4 regions of the Streptomyces sp. KR55 genome follow, and region 1 is predicted to be linked to each of the others. Evidence: riboswitches for the same ligand, from Rfam matches in the RefSeq annotation. Region 1 holds a riboswitch; each other region holds the start of a gene.

Region 1 (3,157 bases):
GGACATCCGGATGCCCGACCTGGACGGCATCGGCGCCACCCGGGAACTGACCCGCGACGCCCCGGACGCGAAGGTCCTGATCCTCACCACCTTCGAACAGGACGACTACATCTTCGGCGCCCTGCGCGCCGGCGCCTCCGGCTTCCTCCTCAAACGCACCCGCCCCGAGGAACTGATCGCCGCCGTCCACACCATCGCCGCCGGCGACTCCCTGCTCTTCCCTTCAGTCACCTGCCGCGTCATCGACCGCACCGCCCGCCAACCCGCCCCGACCTGTCCGGCCACTCCCGCCTCGACGCGCTGACGCCCCGCGAGCGGGAGACCTTCGAACTCGTCGCCCGGGGCCTGTCGAACCGTGAGATCGCCGCCGCCTTCGTCGTCGAGGAGTCGACGGTCCGCACTCATGTGAAGCGGATCCTGATGAAACTGGGCCTCCGCGACCGGGTGCAGGCCGTGATCTTCGCGTACGAGACGGGCATCAACCAGCCTCGCCATGCGTCGTCGTGAAACTCGAAGGCCCCGCCGGAGCTTCCGGTCGGGGCCTTCGGAGTGGATGTGCTCAGTTGGGTACGGGAGCCGACTGCCCGGTCTGCTCTGCGGCCGGTGCCGTCCGAGGAACCAGCACCCGTTCCGCCAGCACCGCGAAGACGAGCCCGAAGGCGGTCCACAAGGTCACCTGGACGGCGAGCGCCGCCAGGCGGAACTCCCACAGCACGGCGGCCGGGAAGTGCTCCGGGACGTTGTTGTAGGACGGCAGGAACGCGTACGCGAGCCCGACGACCAAGACGAAAAACGCGCCCGCGGCGAGCGTGGCGTTCCAGTTGCCCAGGCGTGGCGCGAGGCGCTTGCCCAGGATCACGGTGGCGACGGCGAGCAGCACGCTCAACACCACCATCAGGAAGTACAGGGCGGTGCGTTTGCCGACGGTGTCGGGATCGCCGACGGCGGGCGGCTGGGCCGGGTACTTCAGGAACGGCACGACATACACGGCGATCAGACCGGCGGCCGCGAGGAGCAGCGCGCTCACGCGCGGCCCGATGCGGCCGATGCGGCCGAGCGCGAAGCAGTACGCGAGGGCGGCGATGCCGCCGAACGCGACGCCGTACACCAGGACACCGGTGGACAGGCCGGCGGTGGACTGCATCGTGCGGCTGACCAGCTCCTCGCCGTGTTCGCCGCCGTGGGCGTGGGCCTCCTCGAAGGCGATCGCCGCGTCGACGCTCGGCTCGCCCAGGAAGTAGGAGACGACAAGGGCGAGCAGACCCGCGGCGAGACCCGCGAGCATGCCACGCACCAGAAGATTGCGGACGGTTGCCGAGTCCATGGGCTCGTACGTTTCCCCGCCGCCGTCAGTGGCAGGGGAAGCCGAGCAGGTGGCGGGCGTCGTGCACCCACTCGTGGACGTCCTCTCCGCTCATCACGGAGGTGGCGCTCTGTTCGACGCCGACGAAGTAGAGCAGAACCAGCATGAGGATGCCGAAGAAGACCGCCCAGGGCGCGATCGCGCCGATCGGCAGCTTGGTCGGTACGGCGATGGGAGTGGTGGTCGGCTGAGCAGCAGACTGCGCCATGGCAGGCCCTCCTGGGGAACTCGCGTCCCGTCTCGGTGGTGCACAAGGACAACGGGGCGGGTCTGACTTGCCCTGCTCACACCTGGGGGTGCGAACCGGGCTTACAGTGGCGCGACCGTGCCGGAGTCTCACCGGCTTCCGCGGGACCGTCGTCGATGTCCGTCGTGGACATCGCCCGAGAACGTACCGCGAAGCAGGGGGGCGGCCAAGGGCGCACGGGCGCACGCCTGCGAGCCGTGGAGGACCTCAAGTCGTGGGGAAAGCCGGGATGTTGAGCACGGGAACGGGCATATGACGAGCCGAGTGATGTTGATCTCACCCGCGATCAGTTTGGCGCTCCGGGAAGCCCGGTTCGACGACGGTTGCCCGCTCGACGCCACCGGACTCCGGCACGCGCGGGCCGCGGCCGGAACACTGACGGCTGTGGACCGGGCCTGGGTCTCCCCGTCGCTCCGCTGCCGGCAGACGGTCGAGGCGCTCGGACTCGACGCCGCGGTCGTACCGGAGTTGGCGGGACTCGACATGGGTCGCTGGCGCGGCGCGACCCTGGCGGACGTGAGCGCGAAAGAGCCCGAGCAGGTTGCCCGGTGGATGGCGGACCCCGCATCCGCGCCGCACGACGGGGAATCCGTACGGGAGTTCTGCGACCGGATCGCCGCCTGGCTCGACTCTGCCGCACGCCTTGAGGGCCGGACGGTCGCCGTGGTGGATCCCGAGGTCGTACGGGCCGCGGCGGTGCGGGCACTCGGGGCGCCCGAGCCGACCTTCTGGCGGATCGACGTGCCACCGCTGACCGCGACGGAGCTCAGCGGACGGTCCGGGCGCTGGAACCTACGCCTCGGGCAGCCGCTCGGCGGGACGCAGCCCGGCACCGGGAGGCTGCCCGAGCCGCCGTAACCCAGGACGGACCGAACCGTCGTCCCCAACTCCGAGTTGTCACAGGCCCCCGCCCCGACCCGCACCGCCCTGTCACGGCTTCTCCGGCCGCACCCCCTGCACGTACCGCAGCCAGGGCCGCACGTCCCCGCGCCCCCGCACATCGAAGCCCGCGCCCGCGATGAGCCCATCGAGCAGGTCCACGCGGTAGTCCACCATGACATGTCCGGTGACCGCGGCGATCACGTGCCGGACCGGCCGGGTACGCGGGGCCCGGAAGTCGGCGATCATCAGGCGCCCGCCCGGACGCAGCACCCGGTACATCTCCCGCAGCGCGACCGGCCGCAGGTCCTCGGGCAGATGGTGTACGGCCAGACAGCTGACGACGACGTCAAAGGAGCCGTCCGGCGCGCTGAGCGCCTCACCGACCCCGGCCTCGTACGCGCAGTGCGGCTCACGCGTCTTATCGCGCGCGTACGCGATGACCTCGGCGGACGGATCGATGCCGAGCACCGAACCAGTGGGGCCGACGGCCTTCGCTATACGCCGGGTCAGGTAGCCGGTGCCGCAGCCCACGTCCAGCACACGGTCACCGGGGCGGGCGCCGCTGAGCCGGGCCAGGCGGGCATAGGCCCGGGGGCGCATGCCGCCGAAGCACACGGCGCCGCAGAGTTCGTAGGCGCGGGCGTGGGCGATGGTCAGGCCGGGGG
Region 2 (3,157 bases), on a different contig from region 1:
AGGGCCAGCGCCCGCCCCTCGGGCACCGCGAAGTCGAGGCCGTCGAGCACGACGGGGCCCTCGTCGTAGGCGAAGGACGCGCCCCGCAGGGCGACAAGCGCGGGCTCGCTCATGACAGCGGCCTTTCCAGTACGAAGGTGAGGGCGGCCAGCGCCGCCAGCAGTGCGGTGCTCGCGGCCGTGAAGCGGACGGAGAACCGGGCCTCGGGCACCAGGACACGCAGGGTGCCGTCGTAGCCGCGTCCGGCGAGCCCGGTCTGCAGCCGCGCCGCCCGGTCGAAGGCCCGGACGAAGGCGGTCGCGCCGAGCCCGGCCAGGGAACGCCAGGTCGCGGCCCGCGTGGTGTGGCCGAGCCGGGCGGCCTGCGCCTCCCGGATCCGGCGCACGGAGTCGAGCAGCAGAAAGCTCATGCGGTACGTCACCAGCGCCACGTCGACGACCGGCGCCGGCACCCCGGCCTGCACCAGCCGCGGCAGCAGATCGGACATCGGGGTGGTGAACGCGAACAGCAGCACGCCGAGCGAGGCGGCCGAGGTGCGCAGCAGCAGTTCCCCGGCGCGCACCGGGCCCCCGTCGGCCAGGGACACGAACCCGCCCGGCCCGCCGACCTGCACGAGCAGGGTGGCCGCTCCGGTCACGCAGAACCCCAGCGGCACCCGGTACGCCCGCCACAGGCGACGCCGGGGCACGCCCGCCGGACCGAGCAGCGCCACCACCGCCGTCACCAGGACCAGGGCGGCGCCCGGCCAGGGCGGCAGCGAGATCGCGAGCAGGGTGAGACCCAGCCCGAGCACGGCCTTGTCCACGGGGTGGCGGCGGCGCCAGCGACTGCTGTGCGCCGCCGCATCGATCGGCAGCACGGGGGCTCAGGCCCCTTCGGCCGGCGTCTTGCCCGCGTCTTCCCCGGCGTCCCTCAGAGCCCGCTGTTCACCCTGCCGCCGCCCGCGCCGTAGTCCGAAGTAGTAGGCGAGCACGCCCGCACCGATGGCGGCCTGCAGGGCGAACAGCGCCGACTCGATCTCGCCGGACGGCGGCTCGTACAGGGGCGTGAACCAGGGCTCGTAGTCCGGTTCGAGCTCGGTGATCGCCGTCTCCGCCTCACCGTCGGAGCCGGCGAACGGCTTCTCCTTGTCGTCGCCGAGACCGAGGGCCAGCGGTAGCACCGCGAGCGCGGCCACGAGGAGCAGCAGCAGGGCGTTGATCTTCGTGTTCCGGCTCATCGGGCCACCGCCCCGGTGCCGGCCTTCTGGGTGAGGAGGACACCGAGCCGGGTCAGCTCACCCCGGCTCGACTGCACCAGCAGACGCATCACCAGCACCGTGAGCAGCCCCTCGCTCACCGCGAGCGGGATCTGGGTGACGGCGAAGATGGAGCCGAACTTGCCGAGCGCGCCCAGGAATCCGCTGCCCGGGTCGGGGAAGGCGAGCGCCAGCTGCACGCTGGTGACGCAGTACGTGGACAGGTCGGCGACGAACGCGCCGCAGAACACGGCGCCCATCAGCGGCACGTCGTACCGGCGCAGCAGCCGGTACACCCCGTACCCGGCCCACGGCCCGACGATCGCCATGGAGAAGACGTTGGCGCCGAGCGTGGTCAGGCCGCCGTGCGCGAGCAGCAGCGCCTGGAAGAGCAGGGTGATGGTGCCCAGAACCGCCATGACCGGTGGCCGGAACAGGATCGCGCCCAGCCCGGTGCCGGTGGGATGGGAGCAACTCCCGGTCACCGAGGGCAGTTTCAGGGCCGACAGGACGAAGGTGAAGGCTCCGGAGGCGCCGAGGAGCAGTGTGCTCTCGGGGTGCTCCCTGACCTCACGGGTGAGTGACCGGACTCCGTGGACGACGAACGGCGCGGACGCGGCGCCCCAGGCGACCGCGTGCGCAGGAGGCAGAAAACCCTCGGCTATGTGCATGGCTCAGCAGACCCTCTCCAGCACCTCGTGGATGGTTGACGTGCCTTGGCCGGTCTCCTGGCTGACGGGTACCACCGCCCGTGCTCCGCCTTCCCGGATCACAAGGACCCAGTGGCTGCCCGTAAGGGCCGGAGCCGGACTTCCCGATCACAGTGGCGAGGGCCGCACCGGTGTTTCACCGGATTTCCCGTGCACCAAGGCGTGGTGACAGTAGTGCTCGGTCAGGGATGGAGACAAGCGCACCCCGGGAGGCGCGCGGGCGGCGGACGCCCGCTCACGCCCCGTGGGACGCGCCGTCGCCGGCCCTCTCGAAGGCGTCGAGCAGGCGCTCCGCCGCGAGCGTGGCCGTCAACTGCCCGTCCCTGACCCGTTGTTCGAGTTCCGGTGCGAGGGCCCGTACCGCCGGGTCCGCGTGCAGACGGCCCAGCAGTTCGTCGCGGACCATGCTCCAGGTCCAGTCGACCTGCTGGTCGCGGCGCTTGGCGGCGAGCCGGCCGGTGGAGTCCAGGAGGGTGCGGTGCTGCTCCAGGCGCTCCCACACGGTGTCCAGGCCGGTCGACTCACGGGCGCTGCAGTGCAGGACGGGCGGGGTCCAGGCGGCGTCCTTGCCGTGCATGAGACGCAGGGCGCCCGACAACTCCCGTGCCGCGGCGCGGGCGTCGCGCTCGTGCGGGCCGTCCGCCTTGTTCACGGCGATCACGTCCGCCAGCTCCAGGACGCCCTTCTTGATGCCCTGCAGCTGGTCGCCGGTGCGGGCCAGGGTCAGCAGCAGGAAGGAGTCGACCATGTTGGCCACCGCGGTCTCCGACTGGCCGACGCCGACCGTCTCCACCAGCACCACGTCGTAGCCCGCGGCCTCCATCACCACGATCGACTCGCGGGTCGCCTTGGCGACGCCGCCGAGCGTGCCGGCGGTGGGGGAGGGGCGGATGAACGCCGCCGGGTCGACCGCCAGGCGCTCCATCCGCGTCTTGTCGCCCAGGATCGAGCCGCCCGTACGGCTCGACGACGGGTCGACGGCGAGCACGGCGACCCGGTGTCCGAGCGAGGTGAGCAGGGTGCCGAACGCGTCGATGAACGTCGACTTGCCCACGCCGGGCACCCCGCTGACCCCGATCCGCCGCGCCTTCCCGCTGTGCGGCAGCAGCTCGGTCAGCAACTCCTGCGCCAGCGCCCGGTGCTGGGGCCGGGTGGACTCGACGAGGGTGATGGCCCGGGCCACCATCGCCCGCTTCCCGTCGAGCACGCC
Region 3 (3,157 bases), on a different contig from region 1:
CGGCCTGATCCACCGCCTCGACCGCCACGGCCTCCGATAGCCCCGCTCGTTCCGAGACCGGGCGGGCTGGGCCGTTCCCTCCCCGCCTCAGGGAAGCAGCGTGAACGCGGGAACATGATCGGGCACGAGCGCCCGGAAGTGCCGAGGGTCGAGCGTCACGACATCCGCCAGCTTCAGCCGCTCCGCCACAGCGACCCCCGAAGCATCCGCGACACGCAGCGGAAAGCCCACTCCACCATCGTCGACAGCCTCAACGCCGCCCCGGAAGGCTGAGCTTGCTGATCGTGTCCTCCCTGCGCACGGCACCGAAGACGGTCGCCACCGTCGAGGACTTCGCCACCCACATGCTCGGCAAGACGGTCGTGCACTCCCAGGACCGGGCGGGCTTCGTCGTCGCCGCGCTGGTCATCCCGTACCTGCTGGCGGCTATCCGCATGGCCGCATCCGGCTTCGCCACCGCCACCGATATCGACACCGGCATGGAACTGGGCTGCGTCCACCCATGGGGCAGCTGAAGCTGGGCGGACCTGATCGGCCTCGACACCGTCGCCTCGATCGCCGAGTCGCTGTACGACGAGTTCAAGGAACCCCTCTACGCCCCCACTGCTCCAGCGGATGGTGGAGGCGGGGCTGCTAGGCCGCAAGACCGGCCGAGGGGTTCCACATGTACGGCCATGGCTGAGCGGCTCTCGTGCGACCGGGCTGCGGGCCCGGACCGCACCCGCCAGCCGAGGGATCCGGCGGCTGCTCACAGGCGGAGGGCGGGAAGCGCGTGTGCGGCCGTTCCCGTCCTCGGCCTGCCTTAATCGCATCGGTCAGGTGTGCCACGTCACCATCCGAATGCTGGATGTGACCCGACGTGGCCCCGGACCGCCCCCTAGGCTGGCCGGTGCAGCTGGTACGCCCCGTCCGTCAGACGGGATGCGTCGTAAGAGGGAACCCGGTGGGAATCCGGGACTGCCCCGCAGCGGTGAGCGGGAACGACCGCCGTCATACGCACTGGGTCCGGTGAAGAGGGCCTGGGAAGCGACGGCCAGTAGGTGTCCTCACGTCGTGAGGACGTGCCCGCGAGTCCGAAGACCTGCCAACTGCCCGCGCACGAACCGCTCGTGCACGGACATCCCGGTGACCTCGAGGGCGGGTCGGCGTACATACCAGGCGGATCGACGGCGCAGTATCACGTACGGCGCGAGGTCGCTTCTGCCCGGTCCGCACCCTTCGCGCTCTCGTCCCGTCCCCGGGATCTCAGGGATTCATCTCGCGAAGGAGATCTCCGTGACTACCAAGTCCGCAGCCGCGGCAGCACGGTCCACCGTGTACGGCTACCCCCGCCAGGGACAGAACCGGGAACTCAAGAAGGCGACCGAGGGCTACTGGAAGGGCCGCGTCACCGCCGACGTCCTCCGTGCCACCGCCGCCGACCTGCGCCGCACGAACTGGCGGCAGCTCGCCGAAGCCGGCCTCCACGAGGTGCCGACCGGTGATTTCTCGTACTACGACCATGTCCTGGACACCACCGTCATGGTCGGCGCGATCCCCGAGCGGTACCGGGCGGCCGTCGAGGCGGACGCCTTGGACGGCTACTTCGCCATGGCCCGCGGTACACAGGATGTCGCGCCGCTGGAGATGACCAAGTGGTTCGACACCAACTACCACTATCTCGTCCCGGAGTTTGGCCCGGACACGGTGTTCACTACCGACTCCACCAAGCAGGTCGCCGAACTGAAGGAAGCCCTCGCGCTGGGCCTGGCCGCCCGGCCCGTCCTGGTAGGCCCCGTCACCTACCTCCTGCTCGCCAAGCCCGCCCCCGGCGTGCCTGCGGACTTCGTCCCGCTCACCCTGCTGGACCGGCTGCTGCCCGTCTACGCCGAGGTCCTCGCCGATCTCCGGGCGGCCGGCGCCGAATGGGTGCAGTTGGACGAGCCCGCCCTCGTGCAGGACCGCACACCGGCCGAGTTGAACGCCGCCGAGCGGGCCTACCGCGACCTCGGCGCCCTCACCGACCGGCCGAAGCTGCTGGTCGCCTCCTACTTCGACCGGCTCGGCAACGCCCTGCCGGTGCTGGCCAAGGCCCCGGTCGAGGGGCTGGCGGTGGACTTCACCGAGGGCGCCGCCGCCAACCTCGACGAGCTCGCCGCCGTCGGCGGACTGCCCGGCAAGCGCCTGGTCGCGGGTGTGGTCAACGGACGCAACATCTGGGTCGACGACCTGGAGAAGTCCCTCGCCACGCTCGGCACGCTGCTCGGTCTGGCCGACCGGGTCGATGTGGCCGCCTCCTGCTCCCTCCTCCACGTGCCGCTGGACACCGCGGCCGAGCGGGACATCGACCCCCAGATCCTGCGCTGGCTCGCCTTCGCCCGGCAGAAGGCCGCCGAGATCGTCACCCTCGCCAGGGGTCTGGCCCACGGTACGGAAGTGATCGCCGCGGAGCTGTCCGCGAACCGCGCCGACCTCTCCTCCCGCGCCCACTCCCCCATCACCCACGACACGGCCGTCCGCGCCCGCGCCGCCGCGGCCACCGAGGCGGACGCCCGCCGCTCCCAGCCGTACGCCGAGCGGACCGCCGCCCAGCGCGCCCACCTGGGCCTGCCCCTGCTGCCGACCACCACCATCGGCTCCTTCCCGCAGACCGGCGAACTGCGCACCGCCCGCGCCGACCTGCGCGCGGGCCGCATCGACCCGGCCGGCTACGAAAAGCGCATCAGGGCCGAGATCCAGGAGGTGATCTCCTTCCAGGAGAAGACCGGCCTGGACGTCCTGGTGCACGGCGAGCCCGAGCGCAACGACATGGTCCAGTACTTCGCCGAGCAGCTCACCGGCTACCTCGCCACGCAGCACGGCTGGGTCCAGTCCTACGGCACCCGCTACGTCCGCCCGCCGATCCTCGCCGGTGACATCTCGCGCCCCGAGCCGATGACGGTGCGCTGGACGACATATGCCCAGTCGCTCACCGACCGGCCGGTCAAGGGCATACTCACCGGCCCGGTCACCATGCTCGCCTGGTCCTTCGTCCGCGACGACCAGCCGCTCGGCGACACCGCCCGGCAGGTCGCCCTCGCCCTGCGCGACGAGGTGAACGACCTGGAGGCCGCCGGCACGTCCGTCATCCAGGTGGACGAGCCCGCGCTGCGCGAGACCCTACCGCTGCGCACCTCCG
Region 4 (3,157 bases), on a different contig from region 1:
ATCTACATCCCGATCAAGCTGGGCGGCTTCGACGACATCTTCGCCGCGGCGAGCGACAAGTACACCGAGGCGGGCGCGGGCGGGCTCGTACCGACCGACGGTTCGCAGTGGACGTACGCCACCCTGGCGCTGGGCTCGGCGCTCGCGCTGTTCATGTACCCGCACAGCGTGACGGCCGTGCTGTCCAGCCGCAGCCGGGACGTCATCCGCCGCAACTCCACGATCCTGCCGCTGTACTCGCTGATGCTCGGCCTGCTCGGCCTGCTCGGTTTCATGGCGATCGCGGCCGGTATCAAGGTGGAGAACGGCCAGCTGGCGATCCCCCAGCTCTTCGAGAACATGTTCCCGGACTGGTTCACGGGCGTCGCCTTCGCGGCGATCGGCATCGGCGCGCTGGTGCCGGCGGCGATCATGTCGATCGCGGCGGCCAACCTCTTCACCCGGAACATCTACAAGGACTTCCTGAAGCCGGACGCCACGCCCGCACAGGAGACCAAGGTCTCCAAGCTGGTGTCCCTGCTGGTGAAGGTGGGCGCGCTGATCTTCGTCCTCGGCATGGACAAGACCGTCGCGATCAACTTCCAGCTCCTGGGCGGCATCTGGATCCTGCAGACCTTCCCGGCCCTGGTCGGCGGCCTGTTCACCCGCTGGTTCCACCGCTGGGCACTGCTCGCCGGCTGGGCGGTCGGCATGATCTACGGCACGGTCGCCGCGTACGGTGTGGCCTCGCCGACGCAGAAGCACTTCGGCGGCTCGTCGGCGGAGATCCCGGGGATCGGGGAGATCGGGTACATCGGCCTGACGGCGTTCGTCCTGAACCTGGTCGTGACAGTGGTCCTCACCTTCGCCCTGAAGGCCGCCAAGGCCCCGGAGGGCATCGACGAGACAAGCCCGGAGGACTACACGGGGGAGGCGGGCGACCCGGGAGTGCAGGCGGAACTGCCTCCGGCGACTGCCAACGCCGCTCACTGACCACACGAAACCCCCAGCGGGACGCCGAGAGCAAGAAACTCGGCGGCCCGCTGCCGTACCCCTCCGGCACACTCGCCTTCATGGACATCACGATCCGGCAGGCAGTGCCCGACGAGTACGAGCTCATCGGCGAAATCACCGCCCAGGCCTACCTCCAGGACGGCCTCCTCGACTTCGGCGAGAGCGACGAGTACCTCGTCGAACTGAGAGACGTGGCCAAGCGAGCCGCCGCCGCAGACGTCCTGATCGCCGTGGCGGACGGACACGTCCTGGGCGGCGTGACCTTCGTACCGTCCGGCGGTCCCATGGCCGACATCGCGGGCCCCGGCGAGGCCGAGATACGCATGCTGGCCGTGGCTCAGGAGGCGCGAGGCCGTGGCGCCGGCGAGGCGCTCGTCCGCACCTGCATAGTCCGCGCACGGGCCATCGCCGGCTGCACACGCATCGTCCTGTCGACCCAGCGCACCATGCACACCGCCCACCGGATCTACGAACGCCTGGGCTTCACCCGCACACCCGAACGCGACTGGAACCCCGTACCGCACCTCGACGACATCACTCTCCTCACCTACCAGTTGACGCTCTGAAACCAGCAGGACACAACATCTGGGGGTGCTCCGCGAACCCGGCACAAGATGTATGCTCATGCTCGCTGTCGCGCAGGGGAATCCGGTGCGAATCCGGAACTGTCCCGCAACGGTGTACTCGTACACGTATGCCCGCATGTCGTCGTACGAGAGTCAGTCCGAGGACCTGCCGACAGTGCGCCCGGCCATCCGGCCCGGGTGCCATGACGTCCGGGCCTCGTGGAATGGGCCGGTGGACGCGACGCCGTGTGCGCTCGTGAGCTGCCCCCTGCCCTCCGCAAGGCCCCGTGCCGAGCGAGGGAGAGCCCCACGTGACCATCGCGCCAGCCGAACCGGCTTCAGCCTCAGTGCCTCCGGTCGAGAGCGACGGTCCGGGAGCCGCGCTGCTGCGGACCCTGACCGAGCTGACCGCCGACCTCCCCGACGCCGACCCCGGACGGGTCGCCGCCGCCGCGCTGCGCGGCCGGTCCGCGCGGGCGGACGAGACGGAGCTGCGCGAGCTGGCCACGGAGGCGGCCGCCGGCCTCATCTCCGAGGACCCCGCCTACTCCCGGCTGGCCGCCCGCCTGCTGACGATCAGCATCGCCGCCGAGGCCGCCTCCCAGGGCGTCACGTCCTTCACCGAGTCCGTCGCCGTCGGACACCGCGAGGGCCTGATCGCCGACCGCACCGCCGAGTTCGTGCGCATCCACGCCGACCGCCTCGACGCCCTCGTCGACCCCGAAGCCGACGGCCGCTTCGGCTACTTCGGCCTGCGCACCCTGCACAGCCGCTATCTCCTGCGGCACCCCCACACGCGCAAGGTCGTCGAGACGCCCCAGCACTTCCTGCTGCGCGTCGCCGCCGGCCTCGCCGAGGACACTGTGTTCGGTTCAAAGACGGGCCCCCGGTCCGTCGACGAAGTCGCCGCGCTCTACGGGCTCATGAGCCGCCTCGACTACCTCCCGTCCTCCCCCACGCTCTTCAACTCCGGTACGCGGCACCCCCAGATGTCGTCCTGCTACCTCCTGGACTCCCCCAAGGACAAGCTGGACTCCATCTACGACCGCTACCACCAGGTCGCCCGCCTCTCCAAGCACGCCGGCGGCATCGGCATCGCGTACTCCCGCATCCGCTCCCGCGGCTCCCTGATCCGCGGCACGAACGGCCACTCCAACGGCATCGTCCCGTTCCTGAAGACCCTCGACGCCTCGGTCGCCGCGGTGAACCAGGGCGGGCGGCGCAAGGGCGCGGCCGCGGTCTACCTGGAAACCTGGCACTCCGACATCGAGGAGTTCCTGGAGCTGCGTGACAACACCGGCGAGGACGCCCGGCGCACCCACAACCTCAACCTCGCGCACTGGATCCCGGACGAGTTCATGCGCCGGGTCGACGCCGACGAGCAGTGGTCGCTGTTCTCGCCGTCGGACGTGCCCGAGCTGGTCGACCTGTGGGGCGAGGAGTTCGACGCGGCGTACCGCAAGGCGGAGGCAGCAGGCCTCGCCAAGAAGACCATCCCGGCCCGTGACCTCTACGGCCGGATGATGCGCACCCTCGCGCAGACCGGCAACGGCTGGATGACCTTCAAGGACGCCGCCAACCGCACCGCCAACCAGACC

Evidence for each region. Region 1 has a riboswitch for cobalamin ahead of ACTWQJ_RS16005 (CbtB domain-containing protein). Riboswitches for the same ligand answer to the same signal wherever they lie in the genome.
Region 2: it holds a riboswitch for cobalamin, as region 1 does, so the genes downstream of both, ACTWQJ_RS43140 (energy-coupling factor ABC transporter permease) here and ACTWQJ_RS16005 (CbtB domain-containing protein) in region 1, are expected to answer to the same signal.
Region 3: it holds a riboswitch for cobalamin, as region 1 does, so the genes downstream of both, metE (5-methyltetrahydropteroyltriglutamate--homocysteine S-methyltransferase) here and ACTWQJ_RS16005 (CbtB domain-containing protein) in region 1, are expected to answer to the same signal.
Region 4: it holds a riboswitch for cobalamin, as region 1 does, so the genes downstream of both, ACTWQJ_RS01775 (ribonucleoside-diphosphate reductase subunit alpha) here and ACTWQJ_RS16005 (CbtB domain-containing protein) in region 1, are expected to answer to the same signal.

What each region holds. Positions count from the first base shown of each region.
Region 1 covers NZ_JBQQCE010000092.1:12,357-15,513, reverse strand. The annotation lists partial or broken gene ACTWQJ_RS16015 (response regulator) at 1-507, shown strand, start outside; gene ACTWQJ_RS16010 (CbtA family protein) at 560-1,324, opposite strand; gene ACTWQJ_RS16005 (CbtB domain-containing protein) at 1,350-1,571, opposite strand; cobalamin riboswitch at 1,608-1,750, opposite strand; gene ACTWQJ_RS16000 (histidine phosphatase family protein) at 1,863-2,468, shown strand; gene ACTWQJ_RS15995 (class I SAM-dependent methyltransferase) at 2,541-3,157, opposite strand, start outside.
Region 2 covers NZ_JBQQCE010000498.1:150-3,306, reverse strand. The annotation lists gene ACTWQJ_RS43155 (ATP-binding cassette domain-containing protein) at 1-113, opposite strand, end outside; gene cbiQ (cobalt ECF transporter T component CbiQ) at 110-859, opposite strand; gene ACTWQJ_RS43145 (energy-coupling factor ABC transporter substrate-binding protein) at 866-1,219, opposite strand; gene ACTWQJ_RS43140 (energy-coupling factor ABC transporter permease) at 1,216-1,908, opposite strand; cobalamin riboswitch at 1,939-2,122, opposite strand; gene meaB (methylmalonyl Co-A mutase-associated GTPase MeaB) at 2,183-3,157, opposite strand, start outside.
Region 3 covers NZ_JBQQCE010000110.1:17,473-20,629, forward strand. The annotation lists gene ACTWQJ_RS18195 (hypothetical protein) at 1-40, shown strand, start outside; gene ACTWQJ_RS18200 (hypothetical protein) at 88-231, opposite strand; partial or broken gene ACTWQJ_RS18205 (3-hydroxyacyl-CoA dehydrogenase family protein) at 282-682, shown strand; cobalamin riboswitch at 880-1,103, shown strand; gene metE (5-methyltetrahydropteroyltriglutamate--homocysteine S-methyltransferase) at 1,276-3,157, shown strand, end outside.
Region 4 covers NZ_JBQQCE010000006.1:28,952-32,108, forward strand. The annotation lists gene mctP (monocarboxylate uptake permease MctP) at 1-972, shown strand, start outside; gene ACTWQJ_RS01770 (GNAT family N-acetyltransferase) at 1,053-1,559, shown strand; cobalamin riboswitch at 1,612-1,747, shown strand; gene ACTWQJ_RS01775 (ribonucleoside-diphosphate reductase subunit alpha) at 1,871-3,157, shown strand, end outside.